4 regions of the Labrys monachus genome follow, and region 1 is predicted to be linked to each of the others. Evidence: riboswitches for the same ligand, from Rfam matches in the RefSeq annotation. Region 1 holds a riboswitch; each other region holds the start of a gene.

The links. A riboswitch is a leader RNA that binds a small molecule or an ion and turns the genes downstream of it on or off. The one in region 1 is predicted to bind cobalamin.
Region 2: linked by a shared signal. The riboswitch ahead of J3R73_RS01130 (ribonucleoside-diphosphate reductase subunit alpha) and the one ahead of J3R73_RS11895 (HoxN/HupN/NixA family nickel/cobalt transporter) in region 1 are both predicted to bind cobalamin.
Region 3: linked by a shared signal. The riboswitch ahead of J3R73_RS11330 (DUF1636 family protein) and the one ahead of J3R73_RS11895 (HoxN/HupN/NixA family nickel/cobalt transporter) in region 1 are both predicted to bind cobalamin.
Region 4: linked by a shared signal. The riboswitch ahead of J3R73_RS19160 (aromatic ring-hydroxylating oxygenase subunit alpha) and the one ahead of J3R73_RS11895 (HoxN/HupN/NixA family nickel/cobalt transporter) in region 1 are both predicted to bind cobalamin.

What each region holds. Positions count from the first base shown of each region.
Region 1 is NZ_JAUSVK010000001.1:2,632,765-2,640,530, reverse strand. It holds gene J3R73_RS11910 (ABC transporter ATP-binding protein/permease) at 1-1,224, opposite strand, end outside; gene J3R73_RS11905 (cold-shock protein) at 1,471-1,680, opposite strand; gene J3R73_RS11900 (tetratricopeptide repeat protein) at 1,993-3,219, shown strand; cobalamin riboswitch at 3,286-3,484, shown strand; gene J3R73_RS11895 (HoxN/HupN/NixA family nickel/cobalt transporter) at 3,579-4,640, shown strand; gene J3R73_RS11890 (pyridoxal phosphate-dependent aminotransferase) at 4,675-5,844, opposite strand; gene mscL (large conductance mechanosensitive channel protein MscL) at 6,061-6,486, opposite strand; gene J3R73_RS11880 (flavin reductase family protein) at 6,625-7,224, opposite strand; gene argE (acetylornithine deacetylase) at 7,287-7,766, opposite strand, start outside.
Region 2 is NZ_JAUSVK010000001.1:247,874-255,639, reverse strand. It holds gene J3R73_RS01150 (GNAT family N-acetyltransferase) at 75-539, shown strand; gene J3R73_RS01145 (NAD-dependent epimerase/dehydratase family protein) at 736-1,626, opposite strand; gene J3R73_RS01140 (helix-turn-helix transcriptional regulator) at 1,865-2,080, opposite strand; cobalamin riboswitch at 2,956-3,167, shown strand; gene J3R73_RS01130 (ribonucleoside-diphosphate reductase subunit alpha) at 3,274-6,177, shown strand; gene J3R73_RS01125 (ribonucleotide-diphosphate reductase subunit beta) at 6,204-7,340, shown strand; gene J3R73_RS01120 (ABC transporter substrate-binding protein) at 7,459-7,766, shown strand, end outside.
Region 3 is NZ_JAUSVK010000001.1:2,511,158-2,518,923, reverse strand. It holds gene cobG (precorrin-3B synthase) at 1-250, opposite strand, end outside; gene cobN (cobaltochelatase subunit CobN) at 247-3,765, opposite strand; gene cobW (cobalamin biosynthesis protein CobW) at 3,765-4,805, opposite strand; gene J3R73_RS11330 (DUF1636 family protein) at 4,802-5,200, opposite strand; cobalamin riboswitch at 5,380-5,572, opposite strand; gene cobU (bifunctional adenosylcobinamide kinase/adenosylcobinamide-phosphate guanylyltransferase) at 5,731-6,237, shown strand; gene cobO (cob(I)yrinic acid a,c-diamide adenosyltransferase) at 6,234-6,836, shown strand; gene J3R73_RS11315 (autotransporter domain-containing protein) at 7,014-7,766, shown strand, end outside.
Region 4 is NZ_JAUSVK010000001.1:4,192,889-4,200,654, reverse strand. It holds gene metH (methionine synthase) at 1-154, opposite strand, end outside; gene J3R73_RS19165 (FAD-binding oxidoreductase) at 460-1,539, opposite strand; gene J3R73_RS19160 (aromatic ring-hydroxylating oxygenase subunit alpha) at 1,547-2,791, opposite strand; cobalamin riboswitch at 2,914-3,118, opposite strand; gene J3R73_RS19155 (fumarate hydratase) at 3,343-4,983, shown strand; gene J3R73_RS19150 (porin) at 5,337-6,542, shown strand; gene J3R73_RS19145 (MdtA/MuxA family multidrug efflux RND transporter periplasmic adaptor subunit) at 6,958-7,766, shown strand, end outside.

The DNA of each region.
Region 1 (7,766 bases):
CAGGACGAAGGGCAGCACGACGTTGACCTGGGCATAGGCCAGGGTCACCCCGGTCAGTTTCAGCTGGCGAATGATGAGGGCCAGCGTCGTCGAGAAGACCGCCTTGAAGCGATCCATCAATCCGATCTGTTCCACCGGCTCGCCCTGCAGCAGAGCGATCTGCTCGGCGTTCTCCCGCACCCGCACGAGATTGTAACGAAAATCGGCCTCGACCTTCTGCTTCCGGAAAGAGATGGCTACCAAGGGACGGCCGACGAGATGCGTCAGGTATGTCACGACGACGGCAAAAACAAGCACCATCCAAACCAGATATCCAGGAATGTTGCTTAGATCAAAGCCGTATATCTTATAGGGGAATTGAGCCGATATACTCCATAATATCTGCACAAATGCATAGAAATTCAGAGAAGTTACAAATATATTAATATAAATATCAAATGATTGGTCAGTAAAGCTATTGATATCTTCCGAAATACGCTGGTCCGGATTGTCGGCCCGGTCATGGGCGAGCGCCAGCCTGTAATGCACCTTGTCCGAGAGCCATTGGCTGATGTAGCGGCGCGACAGCCATTGCCGCCAATGCAGCTTCAGGATGGACGTTAGGTAGGACTCGCACATGCCCCGGATGATCCACAAGGTGGCGAGCGCCGTGAAGAAACCGAGCTCGTACCAGAATGATACCGCGTTCTTGTCCTGCAGTGCCGTATAGAATCTGTTGTTCCAGAAATTGAACAGGACCAACATATAGACTTGGATCACATTGAGGATGATGATGATGCCAAGCAAGCCGAGACCGAGTGTACGGTCTCTTACATTCCAGTCGCCGAAATACCCTAGCTCGAGACGATCCGGATCATCCGACTCGAAGAAGGGGTTCACCATGTCGATGATGCGCCGTACGACCGGTATGTAGCAGATGATGTAGTTGATCAGCGCCAGCAGGGCGGCCACGATGGCGGCCTGCGGTGGCGGCAGGAAGGCTTCCATGGCAGGTGGCGTCAGTCCGGCCTCATGGGCGGCCGTTACCACGCCCAGCAGCAGAAACGAGACCGCGAACAGACCGATCAGGAACCGGATGACCGTCGGAATCCTTGCGGACGCGAAGAGGACGGCCGCCAGGATCAACGCGGCGACGGGCAAGTAGAACGGCACCGGCCCCATCGCTGCTCCTGCAGCAAAACCAAGGGTGGCGAGGCCGACGAGGCCCGCGAGAATTCGGATCATGAAGCGGCCTTTCGAGAAGGGCAGTGCAGCAAGCGGCGATCCCGCCACTTGCCTTCAACCTTGTGGAGAATGGATTAACACAACCCTGTCACGCCGGTTTCATGGCGGCAAATGAGCAAATTGTAAGCTTCTTCAGCTTTTCGTGAAAGGAATCCGGGCGGGAAGGACAGGCTGATCCGGCCCGCCCTCGGCCATTAAAAAAGGCGCGCCGGAGCGCGCCCTGAGGCGGATAGCGATATCGCAAGCCTAGACAGGCTTGAGATTGCCGGCGGCGGCCTTGCCCGTCTTGCGATCCGTGAGGATCTCGTAGCCGATCTTCTGCCCTTCACGCAATTCCGGCATGCCGGCGCGTTCCACTGCGGTGATATGCACGAACACGTCGCGGCCACCGTCGTCCGGCTGAATGAAGCCGTAGCCCTTCTGGGTATTGAACCACTTCACGGTTCCCGTGCTCATAGGTAGTCCTTTACTTCGTTCCAAAGCATGGACGACCCACGGCGTGCCGTGTTCGCCCGGTTCTGCGAAATTTGGAGAGGGTGTCCTGAACGAGCGCCCCGCAAAGCAAAGGCGAACCGGCCCAGTCTTCCGGCCAAATCGACCCAAAATCGATACCACAAATTCGTCTGCCCTCACAAGAGCTTGCGAAATCACAGTTTTGCCGTGCATCCATCGTCAATCCGCCATTCCTTGCGGCTCCCGCTTGCTCTATGGATGCGAGCGCCGACCGCCGTGTCGCCGCCTCCCCGATATGCCTGACCCGGATTCGGAATGATCGTTTTTCGTCGTTTTTCCATCCTTTTGACGGCGCTGGCGCTCGCCTCGCCCGCCTTTGCCGACACGGCCGACAAGGACTGCTCGCGAGGGGCGGCGGAGCAGCGCATCCCCGCCTGCACCCAGCTTCTGGACAGGCCGCTTTCCAAATCCACCAAAGCGATCGTGCTCTACCGTCGCGGGCTCGCCTATGCCGACAAGGGCGATGACGGCCATGCGGTCGAGGATTACACCGCCGCCCTGCAATTGCGCCCGCGCGACATGGCCACCCTGACCGCCCGGGCCGACGCCTATCTGCGCCTCGGCCGCGACCAGGCGGCGCTCGACGATTACGCCAGCGCCATCGCCTCCAACCGACACGCATCGCTCGCTTTGGTCAATCGCGGCTTCGCTTTGATCCAGCTCAACCGCAACGAGGAAGCCACCAAGGATTTCGACGCAGCGCTCGCCCTCGATCCCCGCGACCAGGAGGCCTATAAGGGCCGGGGTGACGCCGAGCGGGCGCTCGAGGACCATATCGCCGCGGTCGAGGACTACACCCAGGCCATCCGCGTCGACAAGACCTACAAGAACGCCTTCTACGGCCGCGCCCGCTCGCTGATCGAGATGAAGGACTATGTGCGAGCCCAGGAAGACCTGCAGGCCGCGATCGATCTCGATCCCGAATTCGACTCCGCCTATTTCAGCCGCGGCTATGTGCGCTGGCAGCTCGGCGACACCGAGGGCGCGCTGTCGGACTATTCGAGGGCGCTGGCGCTGGAGACGGACTTCCCGGCCGCCCGGCTGGAGCGGGGACAGCTCTACGCCGCGCTCCATCGCTATGACGAGGCCATGGCCGATTACGACGAGGCCATCCGCGAACTGCCCGATCTCGCGCAGGCCTATGTCTCCCGCGGCATCGCCTGGCGCGAGCTCGGCGATTACGACAGTTCGCTCGACGACATGAACAAAGCCTTGTCGCTGCCGGCCAGCAAGGCCGATACGCTGGTGGAGCGGGCCAAGACCCATCTTGCCGCCGACCAGTACGACCTCGCCTTGGCGGACGCCGATGCGGCCATCGCCGCCCAGGACACCGTCCCCGACTATTACGCCCTGCGCGCCAAGGTGCAGGAGCGGCGCGGCCAGCGTGATGCTGCGATCGGCGACTTCCGGAAGGCCCTCGAGCTCGATCCCGCGAGCAAAGTGGCCAAGGCCGGCCTCTACCGCCTCGGCTCGACGCCATAGGCCTGGCGGCCGAGGCCTCCGCCCGGGCTTTGTCGCAGGCCAGTCTTGACGGCGACGGGCGGGCACGGCTAGCTGTCCCCTGATGGTTCCCTCCGGGGATCAAAAGGGAACGCGGTGCGGGCAGTGGCCCAAGGCCGCGGCTGCCCCCGCAACTGTCAGCGACGAGCCGCCTCCACATCGCCACTGGGACCCGCATGGACCTGGGAAGGCCGGAGAACGGCGCCGACCCGCGAGCCAGGAAACCTGCCATCGCCGGACGTCAAAGCAGGAACATCGGGCGGGGTGTCCCGATGTATCGGTCCCCCTCGGGGCAAGCCGGTCGCTGCAATGACATGAGACGTCAAAAGCAGAAATCCTCCATGCCAATCCCGATTCGACGCTTCTTCACCGAAAGCACGCCCGATTTCAAAGGGCGGCTCATCGCCATCTATGTCGTGCTCGCCATCCTCAATCTCGGGGGCTGGCTGTGGGCGCTCATGGCCTTCCACGGCAACCCGGCGCTGCTCGGCATCGCGCTCGTGGTCTACGGGCTCGGCCTGCGCCACGCGGTCGATGCCGACCATATCGCCGCCATCGACAACGTCACGCGCAAGCTGATGCAGGAGCGGCGGCGGCCCGTCGCCGTCGGCTTCTTCTTCGCCATCGGCCATTCGCTCGTCATCGTCATCGTCGCGGCCGCCGTCGCCGGGGCGGCGACCCTGCTCGGCGGCTTCCGGAGCCTGCAGGACATCGGCGGCACGATCAGCACCGGCGTCTCCGCCCTGTTCCTGTTCGTGATCGCGGCCATGAACATCATGATCTTCCTGTCGATCTACAGGAGCTACCGCCATGTGCGCATCGGCGGCGCCTATGTCGAGGAGGATCTCGACATCCTGCTCAACAATCGCGGCTTCCTCGCCCGCATCTTCCGGCCGGTGTTCCGGCTCGTCTCCAGGAGCTGGCACATGCTGCCGGTCGGCTTCCTGTTCGGCCTCGGCTTCGACACGGCGACCGAGGTCGCGACCTTCGGCGTCACCGCGACCCAGGCCGCCAAGGGCGTGCCGTTCGAGGCGATCATGGTGTTCCCGGTGCTGTTCGCGGCCGGCATGTCGCTGGTCGACACCACGGACGGCGTGATGATGCTCGGCGCCTATGACTGGGCCTTCGTCAAGCCGATGCGCAAGCTCTACTACAACATGACGATCACGCTGGTCTCCGTCGTCGTCGCCGTGCTGATCGGCGGCATCGAGACGCTGGGGCTGATCGGCGACCGATTCGCCCTGACCGGCGCGTTCTGGGACTTCATCGCCGCGCTGAACGACAATTTCAACAATCTCGGCTTCGCCATCATCGCCATCTTCATCGCCGCCTGGGTGATCTCCTATATCGTCTACAAGGCCAAGCGGCTGGACGATTTCGACATGAACACCACGCGGGCCTGAGGCCGCCGGGTCCGACGCCGGCGCGGCGTCGGCGTCAGATCCGGCCGAGCCAGTCCACCAGCCGCTGCGTCGCGACCTGCAGCTGCTCGGGGCTGCGCAGGAAGCACAGGCGCATGAAGCCTTCGCCACCGGGGCCGAACGCCGTGCCGGGGGCGAGGCCGACATTGGCGTCATCGACGATCTCCAGGCCGAGGCGGCGCACATCCGGCCGGCCCTCGACGGTGAAGAACAGGTAGAAGGCGCCGTTCACCGGCGCGAACCGGACCTTGCCGGTGGCGCCCAGCCCGTCGACGACGATGTCGCGCCCCTGGCGCGCCCGGGCGATCTGGTGCTGCACGAAGCTCTCGCCCCGGTCGAGTGCGGCGATGCCGGCGCGCTGCATGAAGGCCGCGACGCCCGAGGTCGAATATTGCACGAGGTTCTCGATGGTCTGCCCGAGTTCGGGCGGCGCCTCGATCCAGCCCATGCGCCAGCCGGTCATGGACCAGTTCTTGGAGAAGGTATCGGTGAAGAAGATGCGGTCTTCGGGCGTGCGGATGTCGCGGAAGGACGGCGCCCGGCCGCCGGCATAATGGAAGCGGGTGTAGATCTCGTCCGCGAAGATCCACAGGCCGTGGCGGCGGGCGAGATCGAGCACGAAGGCGAGATCGTCCGGCGTGGCCACCCACCCTGTGGGGTTGGAAGGGGAATTGATGAAGATGCCCCTGGTGCGGGGCGTCACCGCATCGGCGATGCGCTGGCGGTCGAGCTGCCAGCCCGCATCCGTGTAGATCTGCGGCACCATCACCGGCGTCGCGCCGGCGACGCCGATGGCGGCCGGGAAATTCGGCCAGACCGGGCTCGGCACGATCACCTCGTCGCCTTTGCCGGCGACCATGCGCACACAGGTCTGCAGCGCATGCATCCCCGATTGCGTGACGAAGAAGCGACCCGGCTCGAACGGTTTGCCGAACAGATTGGTGTGATAGCGGGCGAGCGCCTCGCGGAGGTCCGGAATGCCGCGCTGCCAGGTGTAGAAGGTTTCGCCGGCGGCGAGGGAACGCGTCGCGGCCTCGGTTATGAAGGCCGGCGTCGGCACGTCGCCCTCCCCCGCCCAGAGCGGGATCATGCCCTCGCGCGTGCGCCCGTAATTCATCACCTCGACGATGCCGCTTTCCGGCGCGCCGAGCGCCTCCGGACGAAGGCCGTCGAGAAAGGACGGCATTGCGGGCGGGATCTTCTCGGCAGCGGCGGCGGTCACGGCATCGTTCCTTGCGGGATTTCGGCCTACACGGCCGGCCGACAAGCATAGGCCATGGCAGGCGGGACCGAAATCAATTGTTGGAATGGATCGCATCGCCCGCACGAATGGAGCGCGCGGGCGGGACGCCCGCGTTCCCAGGACGAGCGCTTCTCCGTGAAGTGCGACTCGGCCGCGGCCCTATTGCCGGGCGGCCAGCAGGTCGCGGATCTCCGTCAGGAGCTTCACGTCGGCCGGAGCCTCCGGCTTCGCCGACTCCTTCGGCGGCTGCTGGCGGCGGAGCGTGTTGATCAGCTTGACGGCGAGGAACAGCACGAAGGCGATGATGAGGAAGCCGATCACCACCGTGATGAAGCTGCCGATGGCGAAGGGCACGCCGACCTTGCGGGCATCGGCGAGAGAGGCGCCGGCCGGCGCGGTTCCGCGCAGCATGAAGTAGACATTGGAGAAATCGAGGCCGCCCGGCGTCAGCGCGCTGACGATCGGCATGATGACGTCCTCGACGAGCGAGGTGACGATCTTGCCGAAGGCCGCACCGATGATCACACCGATGGCGAGATCGACGACATTGCCCTTGAGGGCGAATTCCTTGAATTCCTGAAGCATGATTCCTCCATCTGAACGATTGAGACAATGCAGCGCATTGCCTGAATCCCGGGAGGATTCAGGCACCCGACAATAGGTTCCAAAAGTGGGGTTTTGGCAAATGCCCTGACGAAAAAAGCACCGGCGCGCAGAGGCGGACTATTCCGGCCGGCGCAGTTGGAAGGTGCGCTCCACCACGGAATAGTCCTGATAGCCCAGACGCGCCATCACCCGCATCGCTGCCGTATCGACGCGGCCGTCGACCACGAAACGGTCGTCGATATAGATGCCGACGACCTCCCCGCAGACGAGCCAGGCATCGCTCGGCTCACCCTGCGCATCCTGGAGGTGGATTGTCTGCGTCCAGCGGCATTCGAGCGCCGCGGCGGCACGTGCCACGCGCGGCGGCGCCACGAGACGCGAGGGCGCAGCCTCCAGGCCGGCATGCTCCATCTCGTTCTCTCCGCGCGGCAGTCTCGCCGAGGTGGCGTTCATCGGCACCGCGAGGTCCTCGGTGACGAGATTGCACACGAATTCGCGGCTTTCCTCGGCGAAGACGACGCTGTCCTTGCGCCCGCCCGCCGCGAAGCCGACGAGATGCGGCCGCGCCTGGAAGGCGTTGAAGAAGGAAAACGGCGCGAGATTGACGGCCCCCTGCAGCGACCGCGTCGTGATCCAGCCGATCGGCCGCGGCGCCACCAGCGCCTTGAAGGGATCGTGCGGCAGGCCGTGGTCGCCCTTGCGCGGCTCGTAGAACATGGATCGTCTCCTCGGAATGTCCGACCGGCATCGGGCGCGAATGAGCCTCCGGCCGATCGGCCTCAGGCGGCCAGCTCGCCGGCCAGGCGCTGCAGGAAGCCGGCGCATGCGTCGAGCTCGGACAGCGCGATCCATTCATCGGCGCGATGCGCCTGCTCGATCGAGCCGGGGCCGCAGATCACCGTCGGCACGCCGGCCTCCTGGAAATGCCCGGCCTCGGTGCCGTAGGAGACCGCCATGGTTCGGTTGCGGCCTGCGAGGCGCAGCGCGAGCGTCTCGGCGGGCGAGCCCGGATCCGGCGCGAGCGCGGGCACGCGGATCTGCAGCTCGGTGGTGATCGCGGCATCGGGCGCCGTCCGCGTCAGGCGGGGCAGCACGACGTCGCGGCTGAAGGCGCGGATGCGATCAGGGATCGCCTCGAGCGCCAGCGCCGGCACCCCGCGGCACTCCCAGACGATGCGGGCTTCGTCCGGCACGATATTGATCGCCCTGCCGGCGCTGAACAGGCCGGCCTGCACGGTGGAGTAGCCCGGATCGAAGCG
Region 2 (7,766 bases), 2.4 Mb from region 1:
GCTGAAAGCATAGACTACCAATCGGCAGAGCAAGACCGTATTCGTGGCGTGATTGCATTTTGCGAGGTCCCAGATTGACTTACTGCATCGTATCGACGCACGACCATTCCGAGCTTGTGCCTGTGACCGGGCGCTGGCGTTGGCAAGGCTTTTTCAAGGAGCGGGGCATCGCTTTGCAGGACGTGCTCCGATATGAGCGTGAGCGCGCGTCCAGTCGTGAGCACCTTCCACGCACCTTTGTTCTATTGGAGGAACGCGAACCCGTCGGAATGGTGACTCTGGCGGAGAACGATCTGGAGATCAGACCCAACCTCAATCCCTGGCTGGCCGATTTGTATGTTGCCGAGCCGTTCCGGGGACGCGGACACGGTTTGCGCCTTGTGCAGGGACTGGAAGCCAAGGCAAGAGAAAAGGGGATCGACCGACTATGGCTTTTCACGACCGGCGCGGCCAAGCTCTATGCGAAGGCGGGTTGGATTGCGGTCGAAACGGTCACGAGACAAGGTGATGCGATGACGATCATGAACCGCGAGTTCTAAGGGCGCAGTTCGGTCGAACCGACCATCCTTTTCTTCGCCATGTTAATAGTCTCCAAAAATCAGAATTTCCGCGACATGAGATCTTCAACACGGCACAGAGGGTTATTCTTAGAGACCTGCATTACACCTGCCTTGTACCTTGAAAACGCCACATAAATATTGCCTTCGGAACGACGTCATCATCTCTGCGAAAATTCTACTCCGCTTTCCTGTTAATAACCGAGCCGCAGGGCAAGACTTCCAGACTACGTCGGTCCATTTGCGCCAGCACCTCGCTAAAGCCAAAGCGGGGGTGCCATCCAAGCGCACGCTCGGCCTGAGCGGAATCATATACGCGGTCGATGGAGCTTGGGAGGCTCCACCCTCTCCGGTCGAACTCGGCGGCAAGAGCTGGTGCACGCAGCCTGACAAGGGATTCCGCGTCCGAGGCCAAAGTCGGGCAATCCTGCATTGCGAAAGGGGTGGCGGCCGAGATGATATAGCGCCGGAAGTGCGGCCCGCCGTTCGTCAGCGCGGCCAAGTGGGCATCGGCCACGTCCCGAACATCAACCCCACGATGTAGCCGATAGGTAGCCATCACATCGCCCGGCTCCGGAAAGCTGCGGGACATGCGCAAAACCCGCACGGCCAATTCAGAACAGGCCATGCCTTCCAGAAGGCGCTCGGCTTCGAGTTTCGTCCGATGATAGATGCTCTTCGGTAGAGGGGTCGTATTCTCGTCTATCCATGTGCATGAGCCGGGAGAAACAGCACGCCCATATAAGGCTGTCGTGCTGGTGAAGATCAGCCGTTTCACGCCAGCGGCAATCGCCACCTTTACGACAAGTCGGGTTCCCTCCACGTTGATGCGCTGAAACTCCTCATCTGGAATAATACCGACATGCGGAGCATGGAGCGCAGCCGTATGGATAACGGCATCCACGCCCTTCAAAGCGGAGTATAGTAGCGCTTCGCTGGCGAAGTCTCCGACGACATGGGTGGTGGAAAAGGGAGAGCGATCGACCCCAACGACCTTGTGTTGCTCCGCCAAGGCCCTGAAAATGGCCCGACCGACCCGTCCGGAACTACCCGTAAGCACTATGCGCATGTGAAACTTTCAAGAAAGTCTGTCGCAAAACTCCCGAACTTTGTCGGTCTTTCGCGCTCGATACCCACTCCGGTGCAGAATAGGGACTTCCGCGATAATGGCAACGTCCGCCGAGATCTCGACCCGGCCGGAACCCAAAGCGCCAAGAATGCTGCCCGGCTCGCGCGCGACCCCGATGAAGCGCCAAGCGTGGAAAAGAGGGCCGACACCCAATCCGTTGTTCGTGCCGTCTCCTGCGTCACCGCCTCTCGCCGCCTTCGCTCCCCGGCCGCCATTTCACGGGATCGGCGATCCATCGGTCGACGTCGGATTCGTGCCAGCCGGAGCCGTTGGTGCTGATCCTGAGCTGGGCCGGGAACGTGCCCTCGGCGATCTTGCGGTAGAGCGTGGATCGGGACAGACCGGTCCTGGCGAGGACGGTTTTGAGACGGATGATACGGTCTGGTTCTCGCATGGTGGCGATGCCTCGCACTGGCGGTTCCTGACGGCTCCCGAGCCAGAGGGAGCAAGGAATTATCTTTGTGCAAGAAATATTTAGCGTCAGAGTACCATAGCGAAGTAAGGGCAAGAATCGGCTGTTTCGAGAGCCCGGTTTTTTGTCTGAGCCGCCCGAATCAGCCCTCAGACTTCGCTCCCGGCGACGCGGAAGCGATCCGTCAATACAAGCCATCGCCTGAGAGAGCCGCGAGATTTATTCATCGCTCGACGCAGGACCAGCACGGGCACTTTTCGTTGGATTTGGAGTAAGCCCGCGTCGGAAGTCAGAGCTTCTGTACGATGTCTTCCTTTGGCAGATGATTCAACGGAAGCGGCGCTTGCGCCTTCACGGTCTGGATGGCGGAGTTGCTGCGGATATCGCAGCCCCCCGGCATCTTGAGCAGCGTCTCGAGCAGAAAGCGCTCATAGCCCGCCAGATCCCTTCATCGCGTCCTACGCCGGAGCTGGCGATCCCAAGGCTGCGGCAAACTATTTGCGCAAGCCAAGTCCCGCCGGCACGCCCTTGATCGAGTGGTCCGGCACCGGACTGATTCAGCCGGGGTTTCAGAAGCGTTTCGAGGCCAAGGACGGGAAGTTGGACGAGGTCGCCGATTGATGGATTGGCCTATTGCTGCGCTTTGGTCGCACCCTCGCAACCTGGATCCCAAGAGACGAGTGGTGACCTGAGAACATACCTTCAAGCGAAAAATCGATCATAATGTGGCGCACCGGAACCGCTTTTTGTTTGCGAGGTGACGAGCTCGTCTCCTGCGTACGGAGCGGATGCGACCTGTTTTCGTAGCCGTTCGACAAAACAGCTCACCACCTATTGACATGGCGCCATAAATTGTCACTAAATGTAGACATCGTGGTTCTTCCTAGTCTGTTAAGACGTGGAAGCTAAGAGGGAAGTCGGTGCGCTCTATCGCAAGGCCGGCGCTGCCCCCGCAACTGTAAGTGGCGAGTTCTTGTTCAGCCATGTCACTGAGGCCGCAAAGCCTTGGGAAGACGTACAAGGATGATGACCCGCGAGCCAGGAGACCTGCCGCGACACTATGTACGTCCACGGGCGGGGTGTTCCGGTGAGGCGCTTGCTTTGGGCGGCATGTGCCTCCCGTGTCGTGGCACGCGTCCGCCTGCTCTCCGTCCCCACATTCATCGGGGATGATGATGCCAGCTACAGCCGAACGCCATGACAATGGCAACCACAGACCTTACACGACGGCCCCTGACGTTGAGGCGGTCGCTAGCGCGCCCGGCTATCAGCTCATCCGCCGCAATGGCGCGGTGACGCCGTTCGATACCGCCAAGATCGCGGTCGCCTTGACCAAGGCGTTTTTGGCCGTAGAAGGGCCGTCCGCCGCCGCATCCCGCCGCATCCACGACATCGTCGCCGGGCTGACCGACCAGATCGTGGCGAACCTAACCCGCCGCCCCGGCATCGGCCGGACCTTCCATATCGAGGATGTGCAGGACCAGGTGGAACTGGCCCTGATGCGCGGGGAGTATCACAAGGTCGCCCGGGCTTATGTGCTCTATCGCGATGAGCGGGCGCGGGAACGCGCGAAGGCCCTCGCCGCGGCCCATCCGGCTGGTGATGTCACCGTCGTGCTGCATGTGAGGACCGCCGACGGCGCACGGGTGCCACTGGATGCCGGCCGCCTCTCAATCGTCATCGGCGAGGCTTGCACTGGGCTCGACGGCGTCTCGCCCGACGCGGTCCTCACGGAGGCGCAACGCAATCTCTATGACGGTATCACGCTCGACGAACTGGCACAGGCCCCCATCCTGGCGGCGCGCACACTGGTGGAGACCGAGCCCAACTATTCCAAGGTCAGTGCCCGCCTGCTGCTCGACAAGCTGCGCCGCGAGGCTCTGAGCTTTGTCGCCGGCCGGCCGGAACAGGCGACGCAGGCGGAGATGGCGGAACGTTACGGCGACTATTTCTGCGCCTATGTGAAGACCGGCATCGCCAACGAACGGCTCGATCCCGAACTCGACCGCTTCGACCTCGCCCGACTTGCTGCCGCGCTCGAACCTGCGCGTGACCTCGAGTTCGATTATCTCGGCTTCCAGACGCTCTACGACCGCTACTTCCTGCACATGCGTGGAAATCGCTTCGAGTTGCCCCAGGCCTTCTTCATGCGGGTCGCCATGGGGCTGGCGCTGCGCGAGATCGACAGGGAGGCGCGAGCCATCGAATTCTACGACCTGCTCTCCTCCTTTGATTTCATGGCCTCGACGCCGACCTTGTTCAACGCCGGCACGCTCCGGCCGCAGCTCTCCTCCTGCTTCCTGACCACGATCGCCGACGACCTCGACGGCATTTTCAAGGCGGTGAAGGACAACGCCTTGCTCGCCAAGTATTCCGGCGGGCTCGGCAATGACTGGACGCCGGTGCGCGGCCTCGGGGCCTACATCAAGGGCACCAACGGCGAGAGCCAAGGTATCGTGCCATTCCTGAAAGTGGCCAACGATACCGCCATCGCGGTCAACCAGGGCGGCAAGCGCAAGGGGGCGGTCTGCGCCTATCTCGAGACCTGGCATGTCGACATCGAGGAGTTCCTTGACCTCCGGAAGAACACCGGCGACGACCGCCGCCGCACCCACGACATGAACACCGCCAACTGGATTCCCGACCTGTTCATGCAGCGGGTGGAGGCCGGGGGGCAATGGACCCTGTTTTCGCCCGACGAAGTGCCGGACCTGCACGACCTCTATGGCAAGCCGTTCAAGACGGCCTACGAGACCTATGAGGAGAAGGCCGGACGCGGGGAGATCAAGGTGTTCAAGCGGGTGGCGGCAGTCGACATCTGGCGCAAGATGCTGACCATGCTGTTCGAGACTGGACACCCTTGGATTACTTTTAAGGACACATGCAATCTAAGATCACCGCAAAGCCATGTCGGCGTGGTGCATTCCTCGAACCTGTGTACCGAGATCACGCTGAACACCTCCGCCGACGAGGTCGCGGTCTGCAATCTCGGCTCGGTCAACCTCGCGGCCCATGTCAGGGTGGACGGGCTCGATCAGGCGCGGCTGGCGAAGACGGTGAAGACCGCGATGCGGATGCTCGACAACGTCGTCGACATCAATTTCTACACCATCCCCGAAGCGCGCCGCTCGAACCTGCGCCACCGCCCGGTGGGGCTTGGACTGATGGGGTTCCAGGATGCGCTTCAGACGCTGCGCCTGCCGGCGGCTTCGGACGCAGCCGTCAGCTTCGCCGACACCTCCATGGAGGCGATCAGCTTTTATGCCATCTCCGCTTCGGTCGATCTCGCCGCCGAGCGCGGACACTATCCGAGCTTCGAGGGGTCGCTCTGGTCGAGGGGCATCCTGCCAATCGACTCGCTGGAGATACTCAGCGAGGCGCGCGACGGCGATGTCGAGCTCGACCGTTCCTCGACGCAGGACTGGGCGGGACTGCGCCAGCGCGTCAAGACGACGGGCATGCGCAACTCGAACTGCATGGCGATCGCGCCGACCGCGACGATCTCGAACATCGTCGGCGTCTCGCAATCGATCGAGCCGTCCTACAGTCATCTCTACGTCAAGGCGAACATGTCGGGCGATTTTACCGTCGTGAACGCCGGCCTTGTTCGCGACCTGAAGGCGCGCGGGCTCTGGGACGAGGTCATGGTCTCCGACCTCAAATACTATGACGGCAAGGTCAGCGGGATCGACCGCGTGCCGGACGATCTCAAGGCGCTCTACGCCACCTCCTTCGAGATCGAACCGAGATGGCTGATCCGCGCCGCCGCGCGCCGGCAGAAATGGATCGATCAGGGCCAGTCGGTCAATCTCTACATGGCCCAACCCTCGGGCCGGAAGCTCGACGAAGCCTATCGCCTCGCCTGGCGGCTGGGTCTGAAGACGACCTATTACCTGCGCGGCCTCAGCGCCACCCATGTGGAAAAGTCCACCCTGAAGGGCACGGACGGCAAGCTCAACGCTGTCGCGGTCGGCGGCACGTCGGCCACCCCCATCCTGGTCGAGATGCCGCCAGTCAACGGCCCGACCGTGCCGAACGCTTGCTCGCTCGATGATCCCACCTGCGAAGTCTGCCAGTGAGCGGCCTTAACCGAGGACCCATGACGATGCCCGACTGGTCAGACCCGAACCCGCCTGCCGCTTTCCCCATCCTTCGCCCTGCCGCGCCTCCGCCCGCCGATGCCACCGGAGATGCCACTGGCCTTGGCGACATCGACCGCTCCGGCGGTCGCGTGAGCGTCGATGAGAAGCGGATGATCAACTGCCGTGCCGACGTCAATCAGCTGCTTCCGCTCAAGTACAAGTGGGCCTGGGAAAAGTATCTCTCCGCCTGCAACAACCACTGGATGCCCACCGAGGTCTCTATGCAGGCCGACATCTCGCTGTGGAAATCGCGCGACGGGCTGACAGAGGACGAGCGCCGCGCCATCAAGCGCAACCTCGGCTTCTTCACGGCATCGGAAAGCCTCGTCGCCAACAACATCGTACTGGCCATTTACCGTCACCTGACCAACCCCGAATGCCGGCAATATCTGTTGCGCCAGGCATTCGAGGAAGCGGTGCACACCCACACCTTCCAGTACATCGTGGAAAGCCTCGGCCTCGATGAGGGTGAGCTGTTCAACATGTATCGAGAGGTGCCGTCCATCACGGACAAGGCCGCCTGGGCGCTGAAGTACACCCAGACCCTCGACGATCCGACATTCGAGACCGGGACGCCGCAGGCGGATCAAAAGTTTCTGCGCGATCTCGTCGCCTTCTACGTCGTGTTCGAGGGCATGTGGTTCTACACCGGGTTTGCGCAGATCCTGTCGCTCGGCCGACGCAACAAGATGGTCGGCATCGCCGAGCAGTATCAGTACATCCTACGCGACGAGAGCATCCACCTCAACTTCGGCATCGACGTCATCAACCAGATCAGACACGAAAATCCGCATCTGTGGACGGCGCAATTCCAAGACGAGGTGCGCGGGATGTTGAAAGAAGCCGCCGCACTCGAAGCCGCCTATGGACGGGATACCATGCCGCGCGGTTTCCTCGGCCTCAACGCCGCGCTCTGTGAGCAATACATGCACTTCATCACCAACCGCCGCTGCGCCCAGCTCGGTCTCGCATTCGTCTTCGGAGAGGCCGAGAATCCGTTCCCGTGGATGAGCGAGACGATGGACCTGAAGAAGGAGAAGAACTTCTTCGAGACCCGCGTCATCGAATACCAGAATGGCGGGACCCTCGCCTGGGACTGATCGTGTTGTCAAAAGATACGTTATAACATAACATTCTGTCTTGGTGCAGCTGGTTCGTCCAACGCACGCCCATCACTCTCCGGAACAGAAAGGACCCCGTATGCTCATCCATACCGTCATGAGGTTTTCCGCGCTCCTGAGCGCCGTTGCCCTTTTCGGTCTCCCGTCATCTGGGGCATTCGCCGGGCCGACCCGTTATCCGCTCACCCTCGACAATTGCGGTCACGCGATCACGTTCAAACAAGCTCCTTCGCGTACGGTCGCCATCGGCCAGGGCAGCGCGGAAATCCTCTACATGCTCGGTTTATCCGACCGGATGGTCGGCACGGCGCGTTGGATCGCCCCCGTCCTTGCGGAATACGAGGCTGTCGACGCCAAGATCGAGCGCCTCTCCAAAGACAATCCGAGCTTCGAGAAGGTCCTGTC
Region 3 (7,766 bases), 120 kb from region 1:
CGCCGAGCGCCGAGAGGCGGTCGAGCAGCGGCGGCAAGGTGTCGTCGGAGACGCCGCGCATCTGCAGATTGGCGCGGGCGGAGAGATCGAAGAGCCCGTTGCCGAAATCGCGTGCAGCCTGCGCCAGGGCACGCGCCGTGCCGGCGGGCAGCGCCCCGCCCGTCAGGCGCACGCGCACGAGGAGGCCGTCGCCGGTCCGCATCGGCCTCAGCGCTCCCGGGCACCAGCCCTTGCGCAATGGCGCGCTCATGCCGCCGCCTCCCTGGGTTCGTCGAGCAGCAGGCTCGCCGAATTGCGGCGCGGCTGCCACAGCCCGCGGCGGATGGCCTCGGCCAGGCGGCCGCGGATAGCGCGCCCGGCGGCAGGATTGTGCCGGTCGAGGAAGGCGCTCACCGCCTCGTCCTCGACATAGGCGGCATGCATGCGGTCGAAGGCGGCATTGGTGACGACGCCGGCCGTCGCCGAGAAGGCGAACAGCGAATCCATCGCATTGGCCATCTCGGCGGCGCCGGCATAGCCGTGCTGCATCATGCCCTCGATCCAGCGCGCGCTGGCGGCCCGGCCCTGGACGAGCCGCGCGATCTCCTCGCCGAGGCTGCGCAGCTTCGGCGCGTCGGGATCGGTGAGGTCGGCATGGTAGAGCGCCGCCTTCGCCCCCAGCGCCTCCAGCGCGGCGGCGAACCCGCCCTGATAGGCGGCGAAGGTGACGTCGTCGAGGATGTCGGTCTCGCGATGGTCCTGCCCGTGCACATGGGCGTCGGCGCTGGCGACCCGCTCCGCGAAGGCGACGGGCGCGGCATCGCCGTCGACGCCCGAGCCATAGGCATAGGCGCCGGCGGCGAGATAGTCGCGGCCGAGATCGGCGCGGCTCTCCCAGGCCCCGCGCGCGATGCGGTCGGTGATGCCGGCGCCATAGGCGGCGGGCGCAGCGCCGAAGACGCGCAGCGCCCGTTCGCCGGAACGCCGGCGCGCCGCGGCGAGCGGGTTCCACGCCTCGTCCTCCTCCAGCGCCGCCACGGCCTGCACCGCCTGGTCGAACAGGGCGATCTGCTGGGCGAAGACGTCGCGGAACAGGCCCGAAATCCGCAAGGTGACGTCGATGCGCGGCCGGTCGAGCCGTGCCTGGGGCAGGATCTCGAAGCCGGAGACGCGGCTCGACGCATTGTCCCACACCGGCCGCACTCCGAGCAGCGCCAGGGCCTGGCCGAGATCGTCGCCGCCGGTGCGCATCGTCGCCGAGCCCCAGAGATCGAGCACGATGCGGCGCGGATGGTCGCCGTGATCCTGGAGATAGCGCTGCACCAGCGCGTCCGCCGCCCGCGAGCCGATCGCGAAGGCGGCTCGGGTCGGCACGGCACGCGGGTCGAGCGTGGTGAGGTTGCGCCCGGTCGGCAGGACGTCGGCACGCCCGCGCGTCGGCGCACCGGCCGGCCCCGGCCTGACGAAGCGCCCGTCGAGACCGGCGATCAGCCCCGCCATCTCGGCCTCGCCGCAGGCCTCGAGGCTGCGGGCCAAGGCGGGACGCGCCGCCTCGCCGCTCGAAGCCACGAGGACGTCGAGCAGATGGCCGACCTGCTCGGGACGACGGCCGAAGACGTGCAGCCCGTCGCGGATCTGGAGTTCCTTGACGTCGCAGAGGAAGGCGTCGAGCCGGGCCAGCATGTCCTCCTCACCCAGCCCCGGCGTGATGCCGCATTCGGCGGCGAGGCCGCTCTCCTCGGCCCGAGCGACGATCTCACGGCGCAGATAGGCCATGCGGCGCTGGTCGAGGCCGTCGGCGCTGGCATATTCGTCGATGAGGCGCTCGACCTCCAGCGCCGCACCGGAAAGCCCCGCCTCGCGTAGGGGCGGCGTCAGGTGGCCGATGGTCACGGCCCCGAGCCGCCGCTTGGCCTGCGCCGCCTCGCCGGGATTGTTGACGATGAAGGGATAGAGCACCGGCAGCGCGCCCGCCGCGATCTCGGGAAAGCAGGCCTCGGACAGCGCCGCCGCCTTGCCCGGCAGCCATTCGAGCGTGCCATGCGTGCCGAGATGGATCATCGCATCGATGCCGAAATGCTGCCGCAGCCAAAGGTAGAAGGCGAGATAGGCATGGCGGGGCGCCAGGTCGGGCGAATGATGGTCGCCCTTGCGGTCGAGCGCCGAGCCGCGATCGGGCTGGACGGCGACGGCGACATGGCCGCAGGCGAGGCCGGCGAAGCGGAAGGCGCCCCCGCTGCAGAGCGGATCGGAAGACGGCGCCCCCCATTGGGCGGAGAGCCTGTCGCGGACGGAGCGCGGAAGGGTTTCGAGCCAGGACGCGTAATCGGCGAGCGGAAGGTGCAGATCCCCGGGACCGCCGGCATCCTGCCCGCCCTTCTCTTCATTGCATGCGCCGGATGCGCCGGCGGGATGCCGGTCCGACGGCCGGCTCAGCCGGTCGAGCAGATCCGCCTCGTCCTTCGGCCGGTCCGCGATGCGGTAGCCGTCGGCCTCCAACCGGTCGAGGATCGCCAGCGTCGAAGCGGGCGCGTCCAGGCCGACGGCATGGGCGAGGCGGCCCTCGACACCCGGATAATTGGACAGCACCAGCCCGATCCGCCGCTCCCCGCGCGCCTTCGCGGCGAGCCGGGCCCAGGCGGCGGCGCGGCGGGCCACGGCCTCGATCCGCCCGGCATGCGGGGCGTGGACGAGCCGCGCGAAGCCCCCTTCCTGCCGCTCCGCCTTGAACGAGATCACGCCGGCGAGCAGGCGGCCGTCGAGTTCCGGCAGCGCCACATGCATGGCAAGGTCGCTCGCCGAGAGCCCGCGCGTCGAGGCCGCCCAGGCCTCCTCGGCCGAAGAGGACGTGACGACCTGCAGCACCGGGCAGCCGGCCGCGTCCAGCGGCGAGGCGCCGTCGTCGCCGATGGCGGAAAAGGCGGTGGCGTTGAGGAGGATGGCGGGCTTCAGCCCGGCAAGCTGCTGCCGTACCCATTCGGCCGTCTCGCCCTCCTTGAGCGAGCCGACGTAAAGTGCCGTGGTGTCGAGGCCGCGGGCTTCGAGCGCCTCCACCAGCGCCGTGATCGGCGCCGTGTCGGCGGACAGCAGGACCGAGCGGTAGAACAGGATGACGGCGCGGCCCCACACTCCCCTGGAGGGGGAGTGTGGGGCCGCAGGGCCGGGGTGGGGTGGAAACTCGGAACGCCCAGCAGAATCACCCCGCCCCGATGCTTCGCATCGACCCTCCCCCTTCAGGGGAGGGTGAAGGGCGCCGCCTGGGACGAAAACACCATATTTGGGCATTGCCGCCGGCGCCGCCGGCGCGCCGAAATCGAGGCCGCCAAGCCTCGCAGCATAGAGAAGGGACGCTCTCGCATTGGCCGGGCCCCCTTCGCGCCAATAGCGGTCGATCCGCTCCAGGGCTTCCGACGGGACGGTGGAGAGCGCGGCGAGCCGGCCGTCGGGCCGGGCGTCGCCGGGAATGAACGCCAGCGCGATGCGATTGCTGCGGGCGGCGGCGGCGAACTCCTCCACGCCGTAGCGCCAGTAATCCATGCCGCCGAGCAGCCGCACCACGATGGCCTTGGCGTGTCGGGCGACACTGTCGACATAGAGGTCGACCGACATCGGATGGCGCAGCTTCTGCAGCGGCGCGATGCGCAGGCCGTCGAGCCCGGAAGCGGCCGCCAAAGCGAGATCGCTGTCGCTCAGCGAGGCGAACACGATCGCACCGGGCGCCTGGCCCAGGTCCACCGCCGCCTCGCCGGCATCGAGCGAGCGCGTATCCGCCGGCAGGAGATGCATCAGCCGTTCAGCGCCTTGCGGATGCCGTCCTGGTCGAGCCCCTTCTCGCCGATGACGACGAGGCGGCTGGAGCGCGCCTCGCCTACCGCCCAGGCCCGGTCGAAATGCTGCGAGAAGCGGGCGCCGACCCCCTGCACCAGCAGGCGCATCGGCTTGCCCTCGATGGCGACGAAGCCCTTGATGCGCAGGATGTCGTGGTCTTCGGCGGCCTTGCGCAGCTTCGAGATCAGCGCGTCGGCTTCGAGGATGGCCGGCAGGTCGACGACGAAAGTGTCGAAATCGTCGTGGTCGTGCTCCTCCTCGGCATCGTGATGCGAGGGCCGAGCGGCGAGATCGTCCTCGGCCGCGGCGCCGAGCCCGAGCAGAACGGCGGCATCGATGCGCCCTTCCGAGGTGCGCACGACCTTGACCGCCCTCGGCACCGTCCTCTCGATGTCCCTCTCCACGCCCGCCAGCTCGCTCTCGCCGAGCAGGTCGGCCTTGTTGAGCACGACGAGGTCGGCGCAGAGGAGCTGGTCCTCGTAGACCTCCTCCAGGGGATTGTCGTGGTCGAGGGCGCCGTCCGCCTCGGCCTGGCGCTTCAACTCTTCCGGATCGTCGGCGAAGCGGCCCGCCGCGACCGCGGCACCGTCGACCACCGCGATGACGCCGTCGACGGTGACGCGCGAGCGGATCGCCGGCCAGTTGAACGCCTTGACCAGCGGCTTGGGCAGCGCGAGGCCGGAGGTCTCGATGACGATGTGCTCGGGCGCGTTCGGCCGCGCCAGCAGCATTTCGAGCGCCGGCACGAAATCGTCCGCCACCGTGCAGCAGATGCAGCCATTGGCGAGCTCGACGATGGCGTCCTCGGGGCAGCTGTCGATGCCGCAGGACCTGAGGATGTCGCCGTCGACGCCGACATCGCCGAACTCGTTGACGATCAGCGCCAGGCGGCGGCCGCCGGCCGTCGCCAGCAGGTTGCGGATCAGGGTGGTCTTGCCGGCCCCGAGGAAGCCGGTGACGATGGTGCAGGGCACCTTGCTGTTGCTGGCGAGGCTCATTCGGCGGCTTCCTTGTGATCGAGGAGAGGCGGTATGCGCGCGATCATGCCGCGCTTGAACGGTTCGGGACGGCCGCGCCAGGGCATCAGCCCGTCGGTGGAACCGGCGAGCAGCGCCGCGGCGGCGAGGACCTCCGTGCCGCTTTCGGCGACGAGATCGCCGAAGACATAGGTCCAGCAGCCCGGCGCCGAGACGGCGACGGTGCAGGAGCGGCGGCAATTGCCGAGGCACTCGACCGGCCGCAGGGCCATGCCGGCCGGCAGCGCGTCCGCCAGCGCCCGGTGCAGGCGCGCGCCGGGGCGCGGCGCATCGGCATCGTCGTCCGCACGCCGGCAGGTGACGCAGACATGGATCAGCACGTCATGAGGCTCGGCCTGGGATGGATCTGCGCGCATTCGGCCCTTTCGTCCTCCGCCGCGGCGGAACTGGCAGGGCGCAAGCGGTCGTCGGACAGGCCGGCGACCGCCGAAAGCGGAACCGGCATCCCGGAGCGCCCCGCCCGGACCGGCCTTTGCCCCGCACCGATCCTGCGGGCGGGCAAAACGAAGGAGGAGCAGGCCGCCTGCATCGAGGCGGCCGGTTCCCGTGGACGGCAGGTCTCCTGGCTCGCGGTTCATCGCGTTCCGCCGCCTTCCCGGTTTCCCAGTGGCCCAGTGGCGGAGCGCTCGCCGCTTACAGTTGCGGGGGCAGCCGCGGCATGGGGGCCGAAGCCCCGCACCGCATTCCCTTTGATCTCTCGACGAGAGACCGTCCGAAGCCGACTAAAGGACCTTGCTTGAAAGCTTGTCAATCGGCCCCTCCACGAAAACAGCCGACAAGGGGCGGCGAGCGGGGAGGCCTGTCCGAAGAACCTTCGCCGAACGAGCGGCCGCCCCTGACCGACGCGGCGCTTGCCTTCCCGGCGCGCAGCCTGCAAGTACGGAGCATGATCGCTCCTCGCCTCACCTTCGTGCTCGGCGGCGCGCGTTCCGGCAAGAGCCGGTACGCCGAGGAACTCGTCGCGGCCGAGCCTGCGCCGTGGTGCTATATCGCCACCGCCCAGGCCTTCGACGACGAGATGCGGGCCCGCATCGCCGAGCATCGCTCCCGCCGCGATGCGCGCTGGCAGACCAGCGAAGCCCCGCTCGGCCTGCCCGGCGCGCTGGCGGCGGCGGCGGGTCCGGTCCTCGTCGACTGCCTGACGCTCTGGCTCACCAACCTGATGCTGGGCGAGCATCCCCTGGCACCGGCCTTCGACCGGCTGGAGGCCGCGATCGCCGCCGCGTCCGGGCCGGTCGTCATGGTGTCGAACGAGGTCGGCCTGTCGATCGTGCCCGACAATGCCCTCGCCCGCGCCTTCCGCGACGATCAGGGCCGGCTCAACCAGCGCGTCGCCCGGCTGGCGGATCGGGTGATCTTCATGGTGGCAGGCTTGCCGATGGTGGTGAAATGACGGACGAAGCGGCGCGCCACAAGGCGAAGATGGAAAAGCGCAAGGCGGTGCAGGACGCCGAGGTCGCCTCCAAGACCATCGAGAAGGGCCTGCTGATCGTCAATACGGGCCCCGGCAAGGGCAAGTCGACCGCCGCCTTCGGACTGATCATGCGCGCGCTCGGCCATGGCTGGCGGGTGGGCGTGGTGCAGTTCATCAAGGGTGCGTGGTCGACAGGCGAGCGCGCGGCGCTGGAGCGCTTCGCCGACCTCGTGACCTGGAAGAGTATGGGCGAGGGCTTCACCTGGGAAACGCAGGACCGCGCCCGCGACGTCGCCGCCGCCGAACGGGCCTGGCAGGCGGCGCTCGGGATGATGGCCGATCCCGGCATCCGCCTGCTCGTGCTCGACGAACTCAACATCGCCCTGCGCTACGACTATCTCGACCTCGGCGCCGTCGTCGAGGCCCTGAAGCGGCGCCGGCCGGACCTGCATGTCGTCGTCACCGGCCGCAACGCCAAGCCGGAGATGATCGAGGCCGCCGACCTCGTCACCGAGATGACGCTGGTCAAGCACCACTTCGCCGCCGGCGTGAAGGCGCAGGAAGGCATCGAATTCTAAGCGGAATCCTGCTTAGGGGCGGGCCGCTGCAGGGTCCTTTCCCCTGTGGAAATGGGAGCTTTACCCAATCGACCCAAGCCTTCCGGCGGTCCTTTCTTAGCGGCGGCATTGCAACCGACGGTATGTCCATGCCACTAATATCTCACGATCGTAGAGGGGCAGATCGGGGAGCGAGTGGTGACAGGGGCTGGGACGGGGGCGTTCCGCGCCGGCGAGGGTTTGGGGCGATCCTCCGGCAGGACAATCTATTATTTTGATATCGTTGAGGATTATCCCGCCATTGGCGGGGTGGTCGAATTCTCGCGGACGCTTTTCCGCCAGTTGAAGCGGCGCTATGGCGACAGGCTCGTCTCGGCGCGCGCGAGGGCGCCGGCGCTCGGGCTTCCCGGGGCGGAGATGCCCTATCTCCACCGCGAGCGGCTGGTGGCGGAGCGCATCGCCGCGGCCGATCCGGATTCGGTGTTCTTTTTCCCCAACTTCCAGTCACCGGTTCCCGGCCGGGCACGCGCCGGCGGCCCGCGCGTGGTCAATGTGCTGCACGACGTGCAGTTCGCCTATCTGCCCGAGCTGTTCTCGGCCGAGAGGGTCGATGCGCTGTACCGCACCTTCGCGGAAACCCGCGACAATGCGGATGAGGTGGTCTTCATCAGCGAGGCGGCGCGCCGGCAGTTCCTGGACAAGATCGGCACGCCGCGCCGTCACCGGGTGATCTACAACCCCGTCGACGTCAACCCCGTCGACATGGCGGCTTCGGCCGGGCCGGCCGGCGGCGAACGCGCGCCCTTCCTGCTCGCGCCGATTCATTATCACCCGCACAAGAATTTCGCCGGCCTGCTGTCCTTCTTCGCCGCGCTCGCCGGCCACGATCCCGCTCTGGAGCTGGTGGTCACCGGCCAGGGCGGCGAAAAGTTCGACCGCCATCTCGCCGCG
Region 4 (7,766 bases), 1.6 Mb from region 1:
TCTCGGTGAAGCCGAGGCCCTGGATCTGGGTGCCCATCGCACCGTCGAGAATGAGGATGCGCTCGCGGGCCGCCGCAGCGAGGGCCGCTTGGACATCCTCGGTCCTGACGTCGGGAGCGGCTGAGTCGAACAAGGCCTCTACGAGAACGTTCATTCTGCGCCTATAACGATATAGTGATATCAAGATATCCTTATATCATAGCTGCAAGCGTGCCCAGTGCAACGATTATCGTGCCGGCTGATGCCGGCCACCCCCTCCGGTGATTGATCTGAGGACGCCGACCCCTGTGTCGTCGCTGTCACCACGCGCTGCCGGCCGGACAATGCGCGGGCGCGCACCCGCGCTCGCTCGCTGCCGGGCAGGCCCGGCGCGGGCGCGACAGAAGCCAGACGGGCGCGCGGATGGACGATGAAGTCGCCCCGCGCCGGTCTGCCGGCGCGGGCATCGTCGTCGGCCGGTCAGGCTTCGATCTCGACGCGCCCGAGCGGGCGGCTGCAGCAGGCGAGGATCAGCCCGGCGTCGATCTCCTCCTCGCGTATGCCGCCCTGATGCGCCATCGCCACGTCCCCCGAGAGGCGTTGCACCTTGCAGGTGCCGCACAGGCCCATGGTACAGCCGGTGGGTATGTTGAGCCCGGCGCTTCTGGCGAGCTGGAGGATGGTCTCCCCGCCGGTCGCCGGCACTTCGATGCCCGACTGCACGAAGGCGACGCTGCCCTGCGCCGCGCCGTCGGCCGGCTCGCCGCCGGCCGCGAGGGCGTCTGGTTCCGGCGGATGGAAGCTCTCCTCGTGATAGCGGCGCATGTCGCAGCCATTCGCCTCCAGCATGTCCTTCACCGCGGCCATGAAGGGGGCGGGGCCGCAGCAGAAGATCTCGCGCTCGCGGAAGTCCGGTGCGATCAGGCGCAGCGCCGGCGCATTGAGGCGCCCGCGGAACCCTGTCCAGGCCTCCCCCGGATCGCTCTCCTCGACGATCCAGGCCAGTCTGAGGTGCCGCATGCGTCCCGCCATCCGCTCGAGCTCGTGGCGGAAGATGATGTCGGACGGCCTTCTCGCGCAGTTGACGAAGGCGATGTCGACGGCGCTGCCGTGATCTTCGGCAAAGCGCGTCATCGACATCATCGGCGTGATGCCCGATCCCGCGGAGATGAAGAGATAGCGTTCCGCCGGGTGGCGGTGGAACGTGAACTGGCCCGCCGGCCCGTGTGCCTTGAGGCGCGTGCCCGGCTTGAGGTTCTCCAGCATCCAGCGCGTGCCGACGCTGGTGGCCTGGGCCTTGGCGGTGACGCTGATCGAGAGCGGGCGCGAGGGGCTGGACGACAGCGTGTAGGTGCGCAGCACCGGCCCTTCCGCCGTCGGCAGTTCCAGCGTGACGAACTGGCCGGGTTCGTAGCGGAACCAGCTGTCGTCGGGGGCACGGAAGGTGAAGGTCGCGACGTCGCGGCCTTCATGCATCACGGCGACGCATTCGAGCTGCCCGGCGCGGTCGCTCCATGGCCGGGCTTCGTCGAGATGCCTGTAGAGGGTCTGCGTGGCCATCTCCGCCTCAGGCCACGCTGCGCAGGGCCACGGGATCGCCGCCGAGCGAGCGCTCCATGACGTTGCAATACCATTCGACGAACTGCATCACGCCGCCTTCATGGTCGGGGGCATAGGGCCCCGGCTCATAGGCGGGGGAGAGGATGCCCAGCTGGTTTTCCTCGACGATGCGGCGATCCTGGTCGTTGGTTTCGGTCCACACATGGGTGAGCTCGTCGATCGTGTAGTCGACGCCTTCGACCGCGTCCTTGTGCACCAGCCATTTGGTGGTGACCTGCGTCTCCCTCGGGCCGATCGGCGTGACACGGAAGCTCACGGCGTGATCCCCCAGCACGTGGTTCCAGGTGCTGGGATAGTGGAAGAGCAGGAGGGTGCCGATATTGTCTTCCTCAACCGAGGCGCTGAGCGGCTTCTTCACCGCGGCCTTGCCGGACATGGTGTAGCTCACGGCGTTGCGGAGCAGCGGCATGCGCGCCGTCCGATATTGGCCGCTGTCGGAAATCCTGAACAGGCTCGGCAGGCCGGCTTCCTCGCAGCGGTCCCAATGGGCCGCGATCAGGGGATCGTCCTTGGCGCCCTGCACGCCGCTGACGGTGGGAGCCTCCGGGAAGGTGCGGCAGAGTTCGGGGTGATTGCCGGCGCAGTGGTAGCATTCGCGGTTGTTTTCCCACACGAGCTTCCAGTTGCCCTTTTCCACGATCGTGCTTTCGAAGGCGACCTTGGTGTCCTTCAGGCGATGCGGGGCGAGATAGGGCAGCGCCAGGGCGCGGAACGCCTCGAAATCGGGCGCCTCGGCTGCGAGGCAGATCCAGACATAGCCACCCACGCTTTCGCAATGGACCGGCTTCAGGCCGTATTGCGCGGCGTCGAAGCCCGCTCCCATGTCGCGGGCGAACAGCAGCCTGCCGTCGAGTTCGTAAGTCCATTGGTGGTAGGGGCATACGAGCTTGGCGACCGTGCCATGCGCCGCCGAGCACAGGCGCGAGCCGCGGTGGCGGCACGAATTGTGGAAGGCTCGAATCGAGCCGTCGCCCGACCGCAGCACGATGACGGGATAGTCGCCGATCTGCACGGTCAGGTAGCTGCCCGGCTTGGCCAGCTCGCAGTCATGGCCGACGAAGAGCCATTGCCGATACCAGATATGCTCGAGATCGAGGCGGAAATAGTCGTCGTCCGTATAGAATTTCCGGCTCAGGCTGAAGCCGGCGCGATGGCTCCGGAGCCGGCCCAGCATCTCGTGATGCGCATTCATGTCAAAGTCCCACGTGACCATCTTTGCTTTTGACGGCACGGCGGACGGCGAAAGCGGAACGCGAGCCTTTGCGCCCGGGGCGCTCTGCCGCACTTCCTCCTTCCGGATCGCCCACCGCGATCCATCGGCTTCGGTTCAAGGCTGGTTTCCGGACTCAGGAGCGGTCCCTCGACGTGGAGCGGCGCCTTCCCGGGTCCCTCGACCCAGTGGCCTTTGCCGCGTCCGAACTCCTCTACCGTTGCGGGGGCAGTGCCGGCTTGAAACCGGCTTCCCAATTCTCCGGTCCTCCTCCCAGGTCGGACCGGCACCTCGAACTGGCCGGAGATTACACCGCCCGGCGCTACCGGCTAGAGATGAACCGACCTATCATGGTGCTTTCAGGACATCGGGGGACGGGACCCGCGCCTTCCCCGCGGGCGCGGCCGGCGCGGAAATGCCCGCGCCCGAGGCCGATGCTCCTATAGGCAGGGAGGCCGATAGCGATTACATCATGGCGCGATGGGCAGTTTGGAACCGCCCTGATGTCGATGACCTGCCGGAGCCTTTCCCTCATGCCCGCCGATTCCCTTTCCGCCTCCGCCTATCCGCATGTGCCGCTGTTTCCGCTGGGGCCGGACGAGACGCCCTATCGCAAGCTGACGGGGGAGGGGGTGAAGGTGGAGACCGTCGGCGGGCGGGAGATCCTTTCCGTCGACGGCGAGGCGATGCGGCTGCTGGCCGAGCAGGCCTTCGCCGACATCAACCATCTCCTGCGCCCGGGCCACCTGCAGCAGCTGCGCAACATCCTCGAGGATGCGGAAGCCACCGACAACGACCGCTTCGTCGCCTATGATCTCCTCAAGAACGCCAACATCGCCGCCGGCGGCGTGCTGCCGATGTGCCAGGACACCGGCACGGCGATCGTGATGGGCAAGAAGGGCCGCAGGGTCTGGACCGAGGGCGAGGACGAAGGCGCCATCGCCCAGGGCATCCGCGACGCTTACGAGAAGAAGAACCTGCGCTATTCCCAGCTCGCGCCGCTCTCGATGTTCGAGGAGAAGAACACCAAGACCAACCTGCCGGCGCAGATCGACATCTCGGCGGAAGGGGAGGACGCCTACAAGTTCCTGTTCGTCGCCAAGGGCGGCGGCTCGGCCAACAAGACCTTCCTCTACCAGGCGACGCCGTCGATCCTGTCGAAGGACCGGCTGATCGCCTTCCTGAAGGAGAAGATCCTCACGCTGGGAACCGCGGCCTGTCCGCCCTACCACCTCGCGGTGGTGATCGGCGGAACCTCGGCGGAACTGACGCTGAAGGCGGTGAAGCTCGCCTCGGCCCGCTATCTCGACACGCTGCCGACGCAGGGCTCCGAGAGCGGCCACGCCTTCCGCGACCTGGAGATGGAGCGCGAGGTGCACAAGCTCACCCAGTCGCTCGGCGTCGGCGCCCAGTTCGGCGGCAAGTATTTCTGCCACGACGTCCGGGTGATCCGGCTGCCGCGCCACGGCGCCAGCCTGCCGATCGGGCTTGGCGTGTCCTGCTCCGCCGACAGGCAGGCCCTCGGCAAGATCACCCGCGAGGGCGTCTTCCTCGAGGAATTGGAGCACAATCCCGCCCGTTTCCTGCCCGAGATCGACGAGAGCCGGCTCGGCGGACCGGTGGTGCGCATCGACCTCAACCAGCCGATGCCGCAGATCCTCGAATCGCTGTCGCGCCACCCGATCAAGACCCGGGTGTCCCTCACCGGTCCGGTGATCGTGGCGCGCGACCTCGCCCACGCCAAGCTGCGCGAGCGGCTCGAAGCGGGCGGGGGGCTGCCCGACTACATGAAGAATCATCCGGTCTATTATGCCGGCCCGGCCAAGACCCCGGCCGGCTACGCCTCGGGCTCGTTCGGGCCGACCACCGCTGGGCGCATGGACGGCTATGTCGATGCCTTCCAGGCCGCCGGCGGCTCGATGATCATGCTCGCCAAGGGCAACCGCTCGGCCCAGGTCCGCGAGGCCTGCGCCAAGCATGGCGGTTTCTATCTCGGTTCGATCGGCGGGCCTGCCGCGCGCCTCGCGCAGGACTGCATCCGAAAGGTCGAGGTCCTCGAATATCCCGAGCTCGGCATGGAGGCGGTGTGGCGCATCGAGGTCGAGGATTTCCCCGCCTTCATCGTCATCGATGACAAGGGCAACGACTTCTTCAAGGAACTCAATCTGGGCTAAGAGCGGCCTCGTAGCCCGCTGCGGTGCCCCGCCGGCACCGCCCTTCGGCCGGAACGCCACCCCCCGCGCGAGTCCCGAAGCGGACCCGCCGCAGCCTGTCGCGGCGGGCCATCGGCCGCATGTGCTAAATTTATCACAGTCATGGACAAAGGCCGATTGTGTCGGAAGCATGACACAGCTTGCCATTGTTATTCGACCCCGTCTGTCCGAGACCAATCGTACTGCAACGCAGCACCGATTTGGGCGGCAACAGATTGCCCCATCCTCGCTGTTGCGGTGAAGGAACATAGACTTATTCTTGGCGGTATCATCGCCAGATCGAGTTGTATGTTTAACGTTATTAGGGGGTCTTGATGACAATCAAATCTATTCTTCTGGGCTTTGCCGCAGGTCTGGTGTCCTTGGGCGCCGCGTCGGCTGCCGACCTGCCGATGGCCAAGTCCGAAGCCGTGGAATATGTGAAAGTATGCTCGGCCTTCGGCCCGGGCTTCTTCTACATTCCCGGCACCGACACCTGCCTGCAGATCTCGGGCCAGATCCGCGCCGACTATTTCTACACCGAGCCGTCGACCCGGAAGAGCAACGTCACCACGTTCCGCTCGCAGACACGTATCCGCTTCGATGCCCGTACCCAGACCGACTACGGCATCCTGCGTTCGTTCCTGGAACTTCAGGCCGACACCAACTCCCTCGGCACGACTCAGAACGGCACCACCGGCACGAACTTCCTCAGTGTCCGCCGCGCCTATATCCAGTTCGGCGGCCTGACGGCCGGCTATGCGTGGTCGCCCTATTCCTTCTACGAGCAGTACTACCAGGCCGAGTTCTTCGCCCCCTATTTCGGCGAACATGACCGGCGGGAATTGCTGAGCTACACGGCCCAGTTCGGCAAGTTCTGGGGCGCCCTGTCGGTCGAAGATCCCGTCTCCAACCGTTCGACGAGCACCTTCGGCTCGGCGACCGTCAACTCCGTCAGCGACACGCTGGCCTATGGCGGCTCCTCGGTTCCCGATGTCGTCGGCGTCATCGGTTACGACGACAACAAGAACTGGGGCCGCGTCCAGATCATGGCCGCCTCGCATGAAAGCAACCCGTCGACCGTCGGCTATGACAGCAAATATGGCTATGCGGTCGGCATCGGCGGCAATTTGAACTTCCCGATCATGTCCGGCGCCTATATCGCAGTGGAAGCGAGCTATGCCGACGGCGCCATGAAGTACCTCAACGCCGGCAGCGCCGACGCCTATGGCAATCCGCTCGCGCCGCATGACCTCGCCCTCTCCAAGGGCTGGACCGTCCAGGGCGAAGCCGGCCTGAACATCACCCCGGCCCTGCAGGCGGTGCTCTTCGGCGGCTACCTGAACTACGATGCGCCGTCGATCGCCACCGCGGTCAGCGACAACTTCAACTTCTACGTCATCGGCGGCCAGGTGAACTACACCATGGTCAAGGGCTTCATCGTCGGTGCCGAAGCCTGGTACCAGAACAAGGATCCGGAAGGCACGAGCCCGAATGCCCACGCGATCGGCGCCGGCATCCGCATCCGCCGCACCTTCTGATCCGCGACCGCGCGATCCCCAAATCTGAAGACGCCGCGTCATCCGACGCGGCGTTTTCCGTTGGAATACCCATCGCGGATACCGTCCTCTTGGCTCTAATTGGCCAATGCCAATGTGATGCTCGGAAAATCCCGAGAGGAGTGCCTCGACGACATCCGGGCGTGGGCGGCGCTCAATGTCCAAGGCCATTGTATCAATCCTGATACGGCGTGTGAGTCCGTATATAAATCAACAAAACGGTTGAGGAAGCGTCGCCATGGCCTCATATCCCAACGTCACTGGGCCAATGTGAGGCCCTGTCGTCGTTAGTGCGTTGTTCATGGGCAGTGAAGTCGAGCCGTCTCAAAAGCCGGAGGTTCCCGAACCTTCCAGCAAGGGTACACGAGGCCGACGTATCTGGCCTTGGTTCCTGATCTTGGCCATCGCGGTCGCCGCCGTCATCGTCTGGCGTGAACCGTGGAAGCAAGGTGTCCCTGGCGGTCCATTGGGCCAATCGGTGCCGTCGGTCGGGGTGGCGACCACCGCCAGCGGTGACGTCCCCATCTGGCTGCCCTCGCTCGGCACGGTCACCTCGCTCGCGACCGTAACGGTCAAATCGCAGATCAGCGGCTATCTGACGGCGATCCGTTTCCACGAAGGCGACATGGTCAAGAAGGGCGATCTTCTCGCCCAGGTGGACCAGCGGCCCTATGAGGCCCTGCTCGCCCAATATCAGGGTCAGCTCGAAAAGGACCAGGCGCTGCTCGACAATGCACGCCTCGACTTCCAGCGATATCAGCGCCTCATCAAGCAGGATTCCACCTCCAAGCAGACCGTGGACACCGCCGAGGCCACCGTGCGCGAATATGAGGGCACGGTGCGCGCCGATCAGGCCCAGATCGATACGGAGCGGATCAACATCGCCTATTGCCGCATCGTGTCGACAGTCGATGGGCGGGCCGGGCTGCGGCAGGTCGATGTCGGCAACTACGTCACTGCGTCCGACACCGCCGGCATCGTCGTCGTCGCGCAGACGACCCCGATCTCGGTGGTGTTCACCCTGCCGGAGGACAACATCCGGCCGCTCATGAAGCGCCTGCAGGCCGGCGCAAAACTGGGCGTCGTCGCCTATGACCGGGCGAGCACCGAGAAACTCGCCGAGGGCGTCCTCGACGCGGTCGACAGCGAGATCGACACGACCACCGGCACGGTCAAGCTGCGCGCGCTCTTCCCGAACGCTGACGG